Regions from separate parts of the Pyramidobacter sp. YE332 genome, predicted to be linked through region 2. Evidence: riboswitches for the same ligand, from Rfam matches in the RefSeq annotation. Region 2 holds a riboswitch; the other holds the start of a gene.
The links. A riboswitch is a leader RNA that binds a small molecule or an ion and turns the genes downstream of it on or off. The one in region 2 is predicted to bind cobalamin.

Region 1: linked by a shared signal. The riboswitch ahead of RAH42_RS10490 (sirohydrochlorin cobaltochelatase) and the one ahead of RAH42_RS12765 (ABC transporter substrate-binding protein) in region 2 are both predicted to bind cobalamin.

The regions. Positions count from the first base shown of each region.
Region 1 is NZ_CP133038.1:2,219,351-2,227,135, reverse strand. It holds gene RAH42_RS10510 (M23 family metallopeptidase) at 1-33, opposite strand, end outside; gene RAH42_RS10505 (hypothetical protein) at 280-465, shown strand; gene RAH42_RS10500 (AMP-binding protein) at 628-2,100, opposite strand; gene RAH42_RS10495 (GNAT family N-acetyltransferase) at 2,251-2,661, opposite strand; cobalamin riboswitch at 2,882-3,073, shown strand; gene RAH42_RS10490 (sirohydrochlorin cobaltochelatase) at 3,209-3,508, shown strand; gene RAH42_RS10485 (sirohydrochlorin cobaltochelatase) at 3,490-4,101, shown strand; gene RAH42_RS10480 (iron ABC transporter permease) at 4,104-5,120, shown strand; gene RAH42_RS10475 (ABC transporter ATP-binding protein) at 5,144-5,902, shown strand; gene RAH42_RS10470 (ABC transporter substrate-binding protein) at 5,914-6,729, shown strand; gene RAH42_RS10465 (precorrin-2 C(20)-methyltransferase) at 6,734-7,423, shown strand; gene RAH42_RS10460 (hypothetical protein) at 7,426-7,785, shown strand, end outside.
Region 2 is NZ_CP133038.1:2,718,708-2,726,492, forward strand. It holds gene RAH42_RS12755 (ABC transporter permease) at 1-586, opposite strand, end outside; gene RAH42_RS12760 (ABC transporter permease) at 579-1,568, opposite strand; gene RAH42_RS12765 (ABC transporter substrate-binding protein) at 1,656-3,200, opposite strand; cobalamin riboswitch at 3,353-3,601, opposite strand; gene RAH42_RS12770 (ISNCY family transposase) at 3,728-4,591, shown strand; gene RAH42_RS12775 (hypothetical protein) at 4,555-5,121, shown strand; gene RAH42_RS12780 (NAD(P)-dependent oxidoreductase) at 5,118-5,996, opposite strand; gene RAH42_RS12785 (PLP-dependent aminotransferase family protein) at 6,181-7,350, shown strand; gene RAH42_RS12790 (C69 family dipeptidase) at 7,568-7,785, shown strand, end outside.

The sequences.
Region 1 (7,785 bases), 500 kb from region 2:
CAGGTCGAGGCCGCCATGGCCGCTGCGGGGCACGCCGTTGTAGACGCGGAAGCCGCCGAAATACGCGGTGGGGATCCCCGGCACGGGGGCACGTAACGGCGCGGCAGCACGCCGCCTTTGCTGCGCGTCGCCAGCGCTTTCCGCACGAGCTGGCGCTCTTCGGCGATGCGTTTCAACTCCGACTGAGGCGGAGTGACCATCTTCGGCGCGACTGTGAGCACCTGTTTGGGGTAACGGTAGCCGGTCACTTTGATTTTTCGTTCGGCCCGGATCCGGCCTTTGGCACCGCAGTCGAACTCTACCTGCACGGGCAGCGTCGATCCGGCCAGTTTGGCGTCGTTGGGCGCGCCGAGGATCGTGCGCACGGCGTTGCGGCGCGGCGCGAGGACAAACTTTTGCCCGCGCCACGTCACCGTGACGTCGCCGATCGCTTCGTTGGCGCGCAGCTCCAGAAAAAAAGGCTGACCGATCGGCGCCTCTTCCGGCACCGTCAGCCGCATGCGCGCGGCAAACGCCGCCGGCATGAATGCGAACGTCAGCAGCAGCGCCAGGACAAATTTCTTCACTTCTTCTCTCACCTCTGAAAAAATTCGCCCGGGCGGCGAAAGCTTTTGGGCCGGCCAGACGTCACTCAAGCTCTCTCAGCTTGCGGCGCAGGATCTTGCCCGAAGGCGACACGGGCAGGCTCTCGACGAAATCGACCTTGCGCGGGATCTTGTAGTTGGCGAGTTTGCCCTTGCAGTATTCGATGATGTCGCGGTCGGTGACCGAAGCGCCTTCCTTGAGCACGACGAAAGCGCGCGGGATCTCGCCGTTGACGAGGTGGTGCATGGCCACGACGGCCGCCTGGGCGATCGACGGATGGACGTTGAGGATGCGTTCCACTTCCTGGGGATAGACGTTGAAACCGCCGACGATGATGATGTCGGTGAGGCGGTCGAGCACGGTGATGTAGCCGTCCGCGTCGTATTTGACGACGTCGCCGGTGTCGTACCAGCCGTCGGGGGCGAGGCGCTCGGCGGTGACTTCGGGCGCTTCGTAGTAGCCGTGGAACACGGACTTGCCGCGCAGTTTGAGCACGCCGGGCGTTTCCGGCGGCAGCGCGTTGCCCTGCTGATCGCAGACTTTCCACTCGTAGCCGGGCAGGACGGGACCGATGGTGCCGAGCTTGCGCGTCTTTTCGTCGTTGTTGAAGGTGACGACGGGTGAGCACTCGGTCGTGCCGTAGCCTTCGAGAATGGGATGGCCGAACAGCTCCATGCTGGCCTGGTCGAGCATCGTATTGAGCCGGTCGCCGCCGGTAATGACGGCGCGGACCGAGTTGATCTCGATGGGATTGTGTGCGGCCGAACGCTTCAGGAACTCGAGCATGGCGGGCACGAGGAACAGCACGGTACAGCCGGCGTCGCGGATCGCCTCGAGCGTTTTCAGCGGCGGCATGAATGCGGGCACGGCGGCGACTTTCGCGCCGGCGTATTGGGGCAGCAGCATGGAGAGCGTCAGGCCGAAGGAGTGGAAGTTCGGCAGCGCCCAGATGATCGTGTCGCTCGGATAAATCGGGAAATGTTTGCAGATCGAGCGCACGTTGTCGACGAAATTTTCGTGGCTCAGCGGCACGGCCTTGGGCAGGCCGGTCGTGCCCGAGGTCGTGAAGAACACGGCCCAGTCGGACGTCGTCGTTTTGCGTTCCACGCCGCGGAATTTGTCAAGCGTGCCTGTCGTCGGCTCGATCTCCACGACGGGGTAGCGCAGCACGCCCGCTGCGGCTTTGGCGTCGCCGCGCGCGACCGCGATCGCGAACGGCTGCACGAGGTCGATGGTGGGCAGCAGATTGTCGGTGCCGGCGCGCATGTTCAGCGGGACCAGCGTGCCTTTCAGGGTCCAGACGGCAAGAGTCAACGTCAGCAGCGCCGGGCAGTTGGGCAGCAGCGTCATGAGCCGCTGCCCTTCTTTGAAACCGGCCGCCGTCAGCGCTTCGCGTTCCGCGGCGACGGCGTCCAGCAGCGCCTGCCCCTTCAGCCACTCCCCGTCCCACCAAAACACATCCGCGGCGGCGCGTTTTCTCAAACTCTCCAGCAGGAGATCTTCAAGACGTTCCATTTGTTTCCTCCTCAGATAAAGCGGCGGCAGAATCTCCGCGCCGGCCGGCTCATTTCTCAGCTTGGCGCGCCCTGGCAAGGACGCATTTCAAGAATTCTACACGATTCTCCTTTTCAAGGCAAACGGATGCTTTTATGTCTTCAGTCCGGCTCAGCACTGATACTTCATGGGCACGAACTGGGGCATTTCGCTGAAGCCGAGCTTCTCGTAAAAGGCTTGGGTGCCCGGAGCGCCGACCAGACCGATCCAGTCGATCCCGACGGCGCGGAGTTCCTTCACAAGCCGGGAAACGATCTTCTTCCCCCAGCCCTGACCGCGGTAATCGGTGCGCACCACGATGTCCTGAATGTAAGCGTCGCTGACGCCGTCGGAAAGGGCGCGTCCCATGCCGACCAGCTCGCCGCCGTCGAACAGCGCCACGAACCGGAAGGAATTGGCCACCATCGCGGGGATGACGTCTTCGCTCCAGCCCTCTTCCCACCAGCCGGCATCCATGTAAAGATCGACGACCGCCTCGGGGCGGAGCGATGTAACCACTTCAAGGCGCAGTGAATTTTCCAATTAAGAAGCACCTCCATGAGAAATGTAACGCGATATTTTCTTCGATCACCGGTTATATGGTAATTTTTCGCCGCCAAATTGGCAAGCGCCGATTGCAGAATTTTGTCGCCGCGTCCGCCCCCAAAAATTCGGCGGCGCGTTTCTTCGGCACGGAGCCGGGGCTTCGTCATTTTCCGCCGCGCAAAAAACGTTTTCATCTTCGTTATGTTTCATTGAAGCGGCTGCGACTCCGTGTTATAATGACGGCAATCGAACATGGAACTCCGTTTAAAGAGGAAGCCGGTGGAAATCCGGCGCGGCCCCGCCGCTGTAACTCGGACAAATCCGAAGCACGTCACTGATCGCGTTATTGGGAAGACTCGGACGAGGATGAAGAGAAGCCAGAATATTCTTTAAAGGGAGCTTGCAAAGGGGGAATGTTTGCGTGGGCGAACTCCTGTGCGGCTGACCAGTGACAGCCGCGGCGGAAGGACACGACGCAGGGTCGTGTCTTTTTTTGTCTCCCGAGGCCCGAGCTTCGGAAAAAAATTTCATGAAAGGTCGTCTGATGAATATGTCCTTTAAGTCCATGATTCTCGCCGTCACCCTCGTGGCCGTCGCTTTCTCCGGGATCGCCTGCGCCAAGGAAGCCAAAAAGGAAGAGAAACAGGCCATCCTGATCACCTCTTTCGGCACCTCCATGCCCAGCGCCCGCAAAGCGATCGACAATCTGGTCGTCGCCGCCAAAAAGGCGTTCCCCGGCGCCGAGGTGCGCTTGGCCTTTACCTCCAACATCATCCGCCGCAAGCTGGCCCGCGAAGGCAAGAAGAACGTTCCCCCACGCCCGTCATGGCTTTGGCGCAGCTGAACGACGAAGGGTTCGCTACGGTCGGCGTGATGCCGACGCACATCATCCCCGGCGCCGAATACGACGAGATCAAGAACGTTGTCGAAGCTTGGGGCGAACTGAAAGGCAAATACGGCATCAAGGATCTGCGCCTCGGCAAGACGTTCCTGTCCAGCGTCGAAGGCTGCGACGAGATGGCCGCGATCCTCGTGAAGAGATTCGAAAAACTCGCCGGCAAGGACACCGCCGTCGTGCTGATGGGACACGGCACGCCGCACCATATCGCCAACGCCATGTACAGCCAGCTTCAGGTCGCCCTAAACAAAGTCGCCGACGGCCGTTTCTTCATCGGCACCGTCGAGAACACGCCGCTGATCGAAGACGTCGTCGCCGCGCTGAAGAAAGCCGGCTACAAGAAGACGCTCGTCTCGCCGCTGATGATCGTGGCCGGCGACCACGCCAACAACGACATGGCCGACAAAGACGATCCGGAGTCCTGGTACAGCATCCTCAAGAAGGAAGGCTTCGCCGTCGAGACTTACATCAAGGGCCTTGGCGAGGACAAGAACGTTACCGCCGCCTTCGTGGAACACCTGAAGGAAATGATGAAGTAAACATGCCTCCGTCGCCTGTCGGAAATCTCGAGCGCTGGCGTTCGCAACTTCGTGCGCGATACTTCCGCCTCGGAGCGGCGCTCGGCGTTCTGCTCTTTCTGACGGCGCTGTGGCGAATCACGCAGGGAGAGTGGAATATTCCACTCTCCCGCGTCTTTGAACTGCTCTCGCCGTTTCTTCCCGCCGCCGAGAGCGAGACCGCCGAGGCGCTGGTGATCCGCGCCGTCCGCCTGCCGCGGTTCTTCGCGGCGGCGGGAGCCGGGGGGCTGCTCGCCGTCTCGGGTGTCGTCCTGCAGGGGCTTTTGGCCAATCCGTTGGCCGAACCTTACACGCTGGGCATCGCCGCGGGCGCGGCGTTCGGCGGCGCGGTGGGATTTTTCTTCGACCGCTTGGCGGTGACGCCGACGGCGTTCGCCGGCGCGCTCGGTTCGCTGGCGCTGGTCAATCTGATCGCGCGCAAAAACGGCGGCAGCGGCGCGTATCTGGTGCTGGCGGGCATCGTCGCCAACGCCGTGCTCTCGGCGGGGGTGACGCTTCTCAAGGCCGTCGCCGACGACAAGCTGGGAGCGATCGTGCTCTGGCTGATGGGCAGTTTTTCCGGCGCTTCGCCCGCGGCGGCGCGTCTGGTCTGGCTGGGCGCGGCGATCACGCTGGTCCCGGCCTGGCTTTACGGGCGACGGCTCGACGCCGTCTCGCTCGGCGAAGGGCAGGGGGAAATGCTCGGCGTCGACGAGAAAAAACTGCGGCGGCGTCTGCTCTGCGCCGCATCGCTGGGCACGGCCATGAGCGTGAGCAGTTTCGGCATCATCGGTTTCGTGGGGCTGGTGGCGCCGCATGTCCTGCGGCTCCTCATCGGGCCCTCGCACCGGCCGCTGCTGGTCTTCAGCTTCCTCGCCGGCGCTCTGCTGACGGCGCTGGCGGACGGAGCGGCCCAGCGTCTCGGGGAACTGCCCGTCGGCGTGATCACGGCGCTGATCGGCGGCCCTTTTTTCTGCTGGATTCTGGTGAAAAGAAAATGACCGCGCCGTCTCTTTCGTATTGTTTGCGCGATCTCAGCGCCGGCTACGGGGACCGCGAAGTCCTCAGAGGCGTTTCCGGCTCGGTCGAACCGGGGTTGGTGACGGCTCTGATCGGCCCCAACGGCAGCGGCAAAAGCACGCTGCTCAAAACGCTGGGCGGTTTTTTGCCCTATCGGGGCAGCCTCGCGCTCGGCGGGCGCGAGATCCGGCGCTGTCCTCGCCGCGAGCTCGGCCGCCTGCTCGGCGTCGTCGCCCAGCAGGCGGTCATGAAAGCGGCTTTCAGCGTCTACGACGTGATCGGTTTCGGCCGTCTGCCGTACCAGCGTCTGCTGGCTCGGCGCTCGCCCGCGGACGACCGTGCCATTCAGGCGGCAGCCGAGCGTCTGGAAATCGCGTCGCTGCTCTTCCGCCCCGTCACCGAACTGTCGGGCGGCGAGCGGCAGCGCGTGCTCCTCGCCATGGTACTGGCCCAGGATCCGCCCATCTTTTTGCTCGACGAACCGACTTCGGCCATGGATCCCCGCCAGGCCCAGCATGCCTTCCGCCTCATGCGCGGGCTTGCCGCCGGCGGGAAAACTGTGATCGTCGTCGCCCACGACATCAACGCCGCGCTGTCCTGCGCCGACCGTTATCTCGCTCTCCGCGGCGGCGAACTGATCGCCGCCGGGCGCGCGGATCGCATCGACGGCGGCGTGCTGGAAAAACTTTACGACACGCCGTTCGTCCCCTACATTTCGCCCGAAGGTGATAAAGCATGGCATCCTTCTTCAAAAAAACGCTGATCATTTTTCTGATGGCGTTCGTTTGGGCCGCGCCGGCGACGGCTTACGAGCGCATCGTTTCGCTCTATTCGGGGCACACCGACAACATTATCGCCCTGGGCGGCGAGGGAAGGTTGATCGCGCTGTCGAAAAACGACGAACCATCGCGCCTCACCGATCTGCCGCGCTTCGCCCTCAACGTCGGCGCCGAGGCGCTGCTGGCGCTCAAGCCGGATCTCGTGCTGACGCGTACGCTGGTGGAAAAGCAAAATCCCGAACTGCGCGGCGTGCTCGAACGCGCCGGAGTTCCCGTCATGCGCGTCGATCCGCCCTCGTGGGACTCTTTCACCGCCTACCTGCGGGCGCTGGCGCCGCTGATCGGCGTTGCTCCGCAGGCGGCGGAAGCCCAGTTCGCGCAAGCCTGCGATGAAATCCGGCAGGCAGCGGCGGCGCGACGAGGCGGCCGCCCCGCGCCGTCGGTCTTCGTCGAAGCCACGGCCAAGGAACTGCACACCTGTTCCCCCGATTCGTGGGCGGCGCATCTGATCGAACTGGCCGGAGGCGCGAACGCCGCCGCGGAAGCCGAACCGATCCGCCGCGGCAGCGCCGTCGCTCCCTGGGGAGTAGAGCGCGTCATGAAGCTGCTCGCCGGGGGACTGGACGTCTACCTCGTCCAGCACGGGCCGATGAACCGCGCCTCGCTCGACGAAGTCAAAGCCCGCCCGTGGGCGGCGGCGCTCGCTTCCGTCAAGCTCGCGCAGATCCCCGAGTACTGGCTGAGCCGTCCCTCGCTGCTTGGGCTCAAAACGGGCGGGGCGGAATTGATCCGCATTTTTTACGGAGAGTGATCCCATGAAATTTATCGTTGCCGGCGTCGGTCCCGGCGATCCCGATCTCGTCACCGCCGGCGCGCTGAAACTGATCGAGCGGGCCGACCTGGTGCTCAGCCCCCATTCTCATGCGGAACGGGCCAGCGTGGCCGAACAGGCCGTACGACCGCATCTGCCCGATCTGAAAACGACGCCGGTGTTGTTTCCGATGACCGGCGACGCGACATCCCGCGACGCGGCGCTGAAAGCGCAGCTGGAAGAGCTGCGCCCTCTCTGGCAAAACGCCGAGACGGTCGTGTTGCCCGTGATCGGCGACTCTACGCTCTACGCCACGGGTTTCTACCTTTACGAGCTGTGGAAGCAGATCGTCCCCGAACTGGAACTCGAGCTGACGCCCGGCATCTCGGCGCACTGCCTGGCCGCGGCGAAGTCCGGCTCGTTCCTCGCCATGGGGAGCGAGATCCTCGCCATCGTCCCCGCCACGGCGTCGCGCGAACGGATCGCCGCTGCGCTGAAAGCGGCCGACGCCGCCGCGGTCTACAAGCCCTGCGCGCTGCGTGGACAGCTCCGCTCGACGGTGGAAGAAGCCGGCCCGTGGAACAAGATTTTGCGTATCGACCGCGCCGGTCTGCCCGACCAAAAGATCTTCACGGACGCCGCGGCCCTGGGCCCCGCCGAGGAATACCTTTCGATCCTGCTGCTGTGGCGCTGACCATGGACTGGGCGCGTCTGCTCCGCGGCGAACTGCGGCTGACGATCGACATTCTCGCCGGTTTTCTGATCGGCGCGCTGATCGTCCGCACGGGGCTGGCGGACAAAGCGCTGCGGCGCGCCCTGCCCTGGCTGAAACGATGGGGCATCGGCGCTACGCTCGGCGCGGCGCTGACCGTCAGCATCGGCTCGTCGAAAGCCGGCGCCGCCGTGGTAGCTTCGGCGCTGGACAGCGGGCGCATTTCGCCGCGCACGGCCAAATGGGGCACGCTGCTGCTGGCTTTTCCGGCCTACGCGCGCCGCTGGGTCGCGACGATGGTTTTGTCGTGCAGTCTGGCCGGCTGGGCGGGCGCGTTCTTCGCG
Region 2 (7,785 bases):
GCGGGACGATGTGCCGTACGGCGATGTGCAGCGGCCCTTTGCCCAGCCTGCGGGCCACCTGCACGTACTGGGCCGAACGGATCTGCATGACCTCGGCGCGAATCAGTCGCGTCAGGTTGGGCCAGTGCGTCACCGCCACGCCCGTGATGACGCCGGCCGCGCCGCCGCCCATGGCGATGGAAATCAGAATGAGCAGGATCAGGTGCGGCACGCCCATGCACAGATCGACGAGATAGTTGACCACGGCGTCCACCGTGCCGCCGAAGATCGCCGACAGACTGCCGAGGACCAGTGCGATCACCGAACTGATCGCCGCCGACAGCAGGCCGATACGGATGCTCAGCGACAGCCCCGCGACCGTGCGGTAGAACATGTCTCGCCCGAGATTGTCCGTGCCGAACAGATGCGCCAGCGACGGCGCCAGGCGGCGGGCCGAATAGTTTGCCTCGAAACTTTCCGGCGGCAGCAGCAGCCCCCAGACGAATACGCCCGACAGGATCAGCGTTCCCGTGCCGATCATCAGCAGCGTTTTGCGGCGGCGATTCAGCCAGGCCCTCGCCGGTTTTGCGCAGGCAAGCTCAGACACTGGAGCGCCCTCCCTCGCGGATCTGCGGGTCGACGAAGCCGTAAATGAGGTTGGCCGCGAGGTTGCCGGCGAACACGAAAAGGACGCTGAACAACGCGATTCCCATCAGCAGCGGCGCGTCGGCGTGAAGCCCCGCCTCGACGGCGGTGGCGCCAAGCCCTGGATAGGAGAAAACTTTCTCCGCCAGCACCGAGCCGCCGAACAGTTCGCTCACCGAAGCGCACTGCAGCGTCACCGCCGGCAGGGCGATGTTGCGCAGGCCGTGGCGGCGGATGATCTGGCCGAGCGTCTCGCCGCGGGCGCGGGCGAAGACGACGTACTCGCTCTCGAGCACGTCGATCAGCTTCTGCCGCGTGTGCAGCGCGATGTTGGCCACGCCTGTGATGGACAATGTCAGCGCCGGCAGGACGAGGTGATGGAGCCGTTCGCCCCAGGTGACCTCCGAGGCGAGGCGCCCGATCGGAATGGAGAGTCCCAGCGGGAACCAGCGCAGCTCGACGGCGAAGACCACCAGCACCAGCAGACCGATCCAGAACGTCGGCGTCGACGCCAGCACGAGGCTGAACGTCCTGACGATCTTATCGAGCCAGCTGTCGCGATACGTGCCGGCGGCGACGCCAAGAACGAGCCCCAGCGCGCCGGAGAGCGTCCATGCCGTGCCCATCAGCAGCAGCGAGGCCTTGAAACGCTCGCGCAGCACCGACGCAACCGGCTGATGCAGCGACACCGACCTGCCCAAATCGCCGTGAAGCGCGCGTTTTGCCCAGATCACATAGCGCTGGAGCGGCGGCTTGTCCAAATCCCATTGTTCTTCGATGTGGGCCCGCTGTTCGTCGGAGACGTTGATCTCGCCCAGAAAGGCGTCGACGGCGTTCATCGGCGAGGCGGTGACCAGAAAGAAACTGAGCATCGAAGCGGATGCAAGCAAGAGCAGCATTCGCGTCAGCGAGCCGCTCAGATATTTCAGAAGGCTTTTATTCACGGGAACGGGAGCTCCTTCCTTTGTCCTGTGTCGAAAAAACGAAAGCATGGCTGAATTCCGCCTTTCGGCAGAACTTCATGAAAAGCCTCAGTCGTCCCAGGACCACTCGTTCATGTTCTCGACGACCGAAAGTCCCTGATTGCGTACGGGGATCTTATTCAGCGGGGGGAGGCGTAGCCCCTTGCGGACGAGATAATTGTTCCGGGGACGGCTGATGTACAGAAACGGCACGTCCGCGGCGGCACGGGCCTCGGCCTTGCTCCAGAACGCGCTGGCCGTGTTCTGGTCCGTGGCGCGCATCGCCTGGTCGATGAGCGCGTCGACGTCGGGATTGCTGTAGGACGACGGATTGTTGATGACGGCCTTGTTGATGTTGGAGGAATGGTAATACAGTCTGAAGTCCATGGGGCTGGGAGCGCCGACGCTCCAACACGTAGGGACCGCGCGGGCTTTTCGGCATTCCGCCCAGGGCGCCGATCTGGCGATGATGCGGATGCCGAGAGCTTTGGCGTTATCAGCCAGCGCCACCACCGTATTGTAGCGATCCAGATCGTTGCTGCGGCCGGTGACGGTGAACTCGGCCTTGACGCCGTTTTTCTCGCGGATGCCGTCTCCGTCGGTATCTTTCCAGCCGGCGTCTTCGAGGAGCTTTTTGGCTTCTTCGACGCGATTGTCCTCAAAATCGATATGAGCCGCCCAAGGAAGCGTGTCGCTGCCAATCGAGCAGGCCGGCGTGCCCATGCCGTTCAGAGCGCGTTCCACCAGCTGCCGGCGGTTGATGCCGATATCCAGCGCCTTGCGGATCGCGGGGTCGCACGTCACGTTGTTGCCCGTCTTGCTTCCGTCGGGGGCCGTTCCCTCCGGAATGACCGGCAGGTTCACCGCCAACGTCCCCAGGACGTCGAGGCTCAGCAGCTCCATCCCTTCCACCGCCGAGTGCGCGTACTCGGAATTGACGAGGACGAGATCCAGCTGCCCCGATTGAGCGGCGGCCAACGCCGCGTCTTCGTCGATCTTGAGAATCGTGACACGCCGGAACGGCGATTTTGTGCCGTAATAATAGGGGTTCGGTTCGAGAATCAACTGCTGATCTTTCTGGAAATCGACGACGCGCCAGGCTCCCGAACACACCGGCCGGTCGCCGTACGCTTCGTGATAAGCGTGCGCCGGCACGATGCCCACAAAGCTCAGAGCGTAAGGGAACAGCGACGAAGGCTCGCTCAACGTGAATTCTACCGTGAAATCGTCGAGGGCCTTCACGCTCTCCATGACCGTCAGGTCGGCGGCCGAAGCGCTGGCCTTGGTCTTCTCGTAGGTGAAGACGATGTCTTGGGCGGTCAGCGGCGTGCCGTCGGCGAACTTTGCGTCGCGGCGGATCTCATACGTGTAGCTGAGACCGTCGCCGCTGATTTTCTCGCGTATCGCCAGATCTTTTTCGAGCACGTTGTCCTTTCCCGACTTCAGCAGGTGGCAGTGAAAAATATCGGGCCCCCATACGCCGTGCCCGAGAATGGGATCGAATTTGCCCGCCACCATGTTGACGCCCGTAGAGATCACGATCTCGTCCTTCGCCATGGCCGTGCCGCAGAGCACGGCTGCCAGAGCCAACGCCGCAAGAAAACTCTTTTTCATGTCTGCCTCCAAAGTATGCTTGCGCGGAAAACCGCGCTCTTGGCGCTTTGGCCGGAGAGTGAAAACGAAAAAACACGCCGGCTGCGTCCGCAAGGACACAAACCGGCGCGTCCGTTTTCACGCGCACTCGGCGCTCGCTTTGGGCACGGCGAACGCTTCTTTCGAAAATGTGTAAGTCTCCTGACTCGCGCTCTGGAAGACGATGGTCTTGCCGCGTTCACGCCTGTCTTCCCATGGCGAAGCCACAGTGACGGACTTTCGTCCCGGCGCCCATACCACGGCGGCGCTTCGGCGTGACCTCGCGCTTACAGTGCCGGCCGCGCGGGGATTTTCACCCCATTCCATTTACGCCGTTTCCGCCGAACGGAAGGGAAACGGCGACACATTTTCCGCAATTCTTTCCATGCAGCGAGTTTAATATAACTTCGTGAAAAAATCAATTGACGACAAAGAAGAGATGTCGTTGTTCAGTGATAAAGTCCCCCATAACTGTTCCAAGAAAATGTCACTCTGAGATAATACCGTTCATGAAACAGGAGCGAATGACATTGTCACAAAAGGAACTGGATCGTATCAGGATTATCGGAGCGCTTGTCGACGGACGCATGACGAACAGGGAGGCGGCGGAAAAGCTGGGGCTCTGTCAACGGCAAATCATCAGGATCAAAAAGAGGTTCGTCGTTCAAGGGGCGGCGGGGCTTGTTCACGGCAACCGCGGCAGAACGTCTCGGCGCAGGATCGGAGATGAGGTTCGGGAGTCGGTGCTGAAGGCGTATGAGGAGGTCTATTACGATTTCAACTTCTCTCACTTTGCGGAATGCCTGAACGAACGAGAGGGGATCGGGATCAGTCGTTCGAGTGTCGTCCGCATTCTGAAGGACGAGGGGATCAGGAGCAAGAAGAGTGCGCGGCGGCGGCCGAAGCTTCACCGTTCTCGACCGCGGAAGGTGGCCGCGGGGATGTTGTGGCAGACTGACGCCACGTCGTTTGAATGGTTTGGCAGGGGGAACGGGCGTGCGACGCTGCACGCTTATATTGACGATGCGACGGGGATCGTGACTGGCGCCTGTTTCACTGAGAACGAATGTATGGCGGGCTATGTCGCCGCGCTGGGGATGGGGATCGAGGGGTATGGGCTGCCGATGGCGATTTACAGCGACCGGCATACGATTTTCCGCTCTCCAAAGGCACGGGCGCAGGATGATGAGGATCGGATCGAAGGGAATGAAGAAAATGAAGGGAATGAGGCGGGGAAGGAGGAGCCGTTAAGTTGTTTCGGACGGGGGCTGAAGGATCTTGGGATCGGGCAGATCTTTGCCTTGACGCCGGAGGCGAAGGGGCGTGTCGAACGTCTTTGGAACACGATGCAGGACAGGCTGCCGGGGAGCTGAGGCTGCTTGGCGTCTCGGATATCACGGCGGCCAACGAGGTTTTGCCCAAGCTCATCGCCAGGCACAATCGGAAGTTTGCCGTCAATCCGGCTGAGGGAGAGGACGTTTATGTGAAGCCGGAAGGAAAAGTCGATTTGGATTTTCTCTTTGCGCGTCGCGAATCTCGCAGGACGGATCACGGCGGCATGATCTCCTACGGAGGTCGTCGGTACGTTCCGGCGGCGGACGATTGCCTCGGGATGGCCCAAACGACGGTTGAGGTGCGTGAAACGTCGACCGGGCGGATCTGGGGTGTTTCCAAGGGCAGACGGATCGAGATGAAGGAGGTTGAAAGTCAAAAACGAGTCAACTCCGATGAGGCATCGGCAAAGAAACGGAAAAGCGGGCTTGTGAAAGCGCACACCGCCGGAATCCTCATTCCCAGCGTCAAAGAAAGCGTGGCTTACCCGCAGCATTGTCCAGGGAAAGCGTCCCAATGGCCCGTCCGGTGCCACTGCCGCGACGCCGGGGGTCGTTTGCGAAGGAACTAGGCACGCGAAGCAAGATACAGTTTGTACAGCGCCTGGGTACCGTCGTTTTCGCCGCCTTCGTCAGCCAGGCGGCGGTAAAGTTTGTCGGCCAGCTCCAGCCCGGGCAGGTCGAGCTTCATCTCCCGCGCGCAGTCGAGGGCGATGCCCATGTCCTTGATGAAGTGCTTGACGTAAAACCCGGGCTTGAAATCGCCCTTCAGCATGCGCGGCGCCAAGTTGCTCATCGAAAAGCTGCCCGCCGCGCCGCCGGAGATGCTGGTCAGAACCGACTGCGGATCGAGCCCGGCCGTGCGCGCGTAGGCCAGCGCTTCGCAGACGCCCATCATGTTGGACGCGATGGCGATCTGGTTGGCCATCTTGGTATGCTGCCCCGCGCCCCATGTGCCCTGAAGCCTCCATTCTTTGCCCATGGCGGCGAACAGCGGCTCCGCCAGCTTGAACGCCGCTTCCGGGCCGCCGGCCATGATCGTCAGCTTGGCCTCGCGCGCCCCTACGTCGCCGCCGGAAACGGGCGCGTCGAGCGCCTCGCCGCCCAGCTCCCGCGCTTTGGCGCCGATTTTCGCGGCCAGCAGCGGCGACGAGGTGGTCATATCGATGACCAGCTTGCCCAGAGCAAAGCCCGCGAACAGACCTTTTTCGCCGAAGTAGACCTGCTCCACGTCGCGCGGATAGCCGACGACCGTGATCACCGCCTCGGCCGCGCGCATCACCGCGGCGGGGCTGTCGGCCCATGCCGCGCCGGATGCCAGCAACGTTTCGGCGGAAGCTTTCGTGCGATTATAGACTGTCAGCTCGAAACCGGCTTTCATCAGGTTCGCCGCCATCGCTCTCCCCATCACGCCCAGCCCGACAAAACCGATCTTCTTCAAAGTCATCAGAATCTCTCCTTTTTCATCAGATCCCGCGCGGCGCAAGCCGCGCTCGTCTTCCTTTTTGTTTTATTCTAGCACGGATCGTTCGCATGAAGAGCCACGAGTTTTCTCCGCTGGATATTTATCAAGCCGGTATGAAAATGTTATAATGGCGCAAATTTGAAAAACCCAGTCAGGAGGCCTGACCATGGAATACAGACTCAGTCACCGCGCCCAGAACCTGCGCCGCTGCATGATGGACGCCTTTCATCTGCGCGACGCGAAGGACATGATCTTCTTCAACTCAGGACAGCCCGCGGCGGATCTTTATCCTCGCGCCCTGCTGCGCGCCGTCCTCGACGAGCTGCTCGCCGAGGAGCCGCAGATACTCGCCTACCCCGGTTCGCAGGGCGACGAAGAACTGCGCAAAGCCCTGGCCGAACGCCAGAACCGCCTCGACGGCGGCGCCGGCATCCGGGCGGAACAGATCGTCGTCACCAACGGCGGCACCGGCGGCGCCGATCTGCTCGCCCAGTTATTTATCGATCCCGGCGACACGGTGCTGAGCGAAACGCCCACGTTCCCGGAGACGCTGGACTGCTTCACCAAATCCGGCGCGCGCCTCGCAGGCGTCTCCATGGATGCCGGCGGGCCGCTGCCCGACGAGCTCGAACGCCTGGCGCAAAAGTGCCGGCCGCGCTTCTTTTATGTCATCCCCAACTTTCAGAACCCCACGGGGCGCTGCACCTCGCCCGAACGCCGCCGCGCCGTCGCGGAGATCGCGCGCCGGTACGGCTTCTTCATCGTCGAGGACGATCCCTATCGCGAGCTGAGCTTCGACGCCGCGCCGCCGCCTTCCTATCATTCGCTGGCGCCCGACTGCACGATCTCCATGGGCAGCCTCTCCAAGACCATCGCGCCGGGAATGCGCATCGGCTGGCTGGTGCTGCCGGACGAGCTGGTCGAGCGCGCCGTGATGACGCTCAAGGCCACGGCGCTGTGTTATCCCGCCCTGCTCCACCGCGCCGCCGCGCGCGTGCTCGAACATCCTCAGTTCGACGCTCACGTCGCCGAGTTATGCCGCGATCTGAAGCGACGTTACCAGCTTTTGACTGGATTGATGAGCGCACAGATCCCAACGGGATGGCTGACGTGGGAAACGCCGCTGGGGGAATGTTCCTGTGGTGCCGCCTGCATGACGGCGTCTCGGCCATGGACTTCGCCGTGCGCGCCCGCGATCGTTGGCACGTGGCCTTTTTCCCCGGCGTGTGTTTCACACCCAACTACGAAGGGGAAGACTTCTCGCTGCGCCTTACCTTCGCGCGCCAGACCGACGCCCAGATGGCCGAAGGCGTACGCCGCATCGCCGCGGCGCTGAAGAGCTTCGCCGCGAACTGACGCAGAGTTTCGGCGCCGTGGGGACAGGACTCGCATAAACATGCGTCGCGCGGTTTGCGGCACAGCCCTGTGAAAAGGACGGGACCGTACGGTCTCTATTCAACGGGAAACGATGAAGCGCTGCTTCTTGACATATTCATAAAATATATGTTAGATTCATTGCACCTTGTTTCACAAAACGAAAAGGAGGCAATGCAATGTCGAAGAAATTTTTAAGCGTTCTGCTCCTTCTGATCGGAATCACCTGTGAAGCGGCTCTGGGCTGCACCGTTTTTGGCGTCGGAAAGAATGTGTCCGCGACGGGGCACGCCATGGTTTCGCATTCCTGCGACTCCATGTCGGACACGTTTCAGCTGCACCTGATTCCCGCCGCGTCGCATGAAGCGGGCGCTGAGCGCTTTTTGCTCAAAGAAGG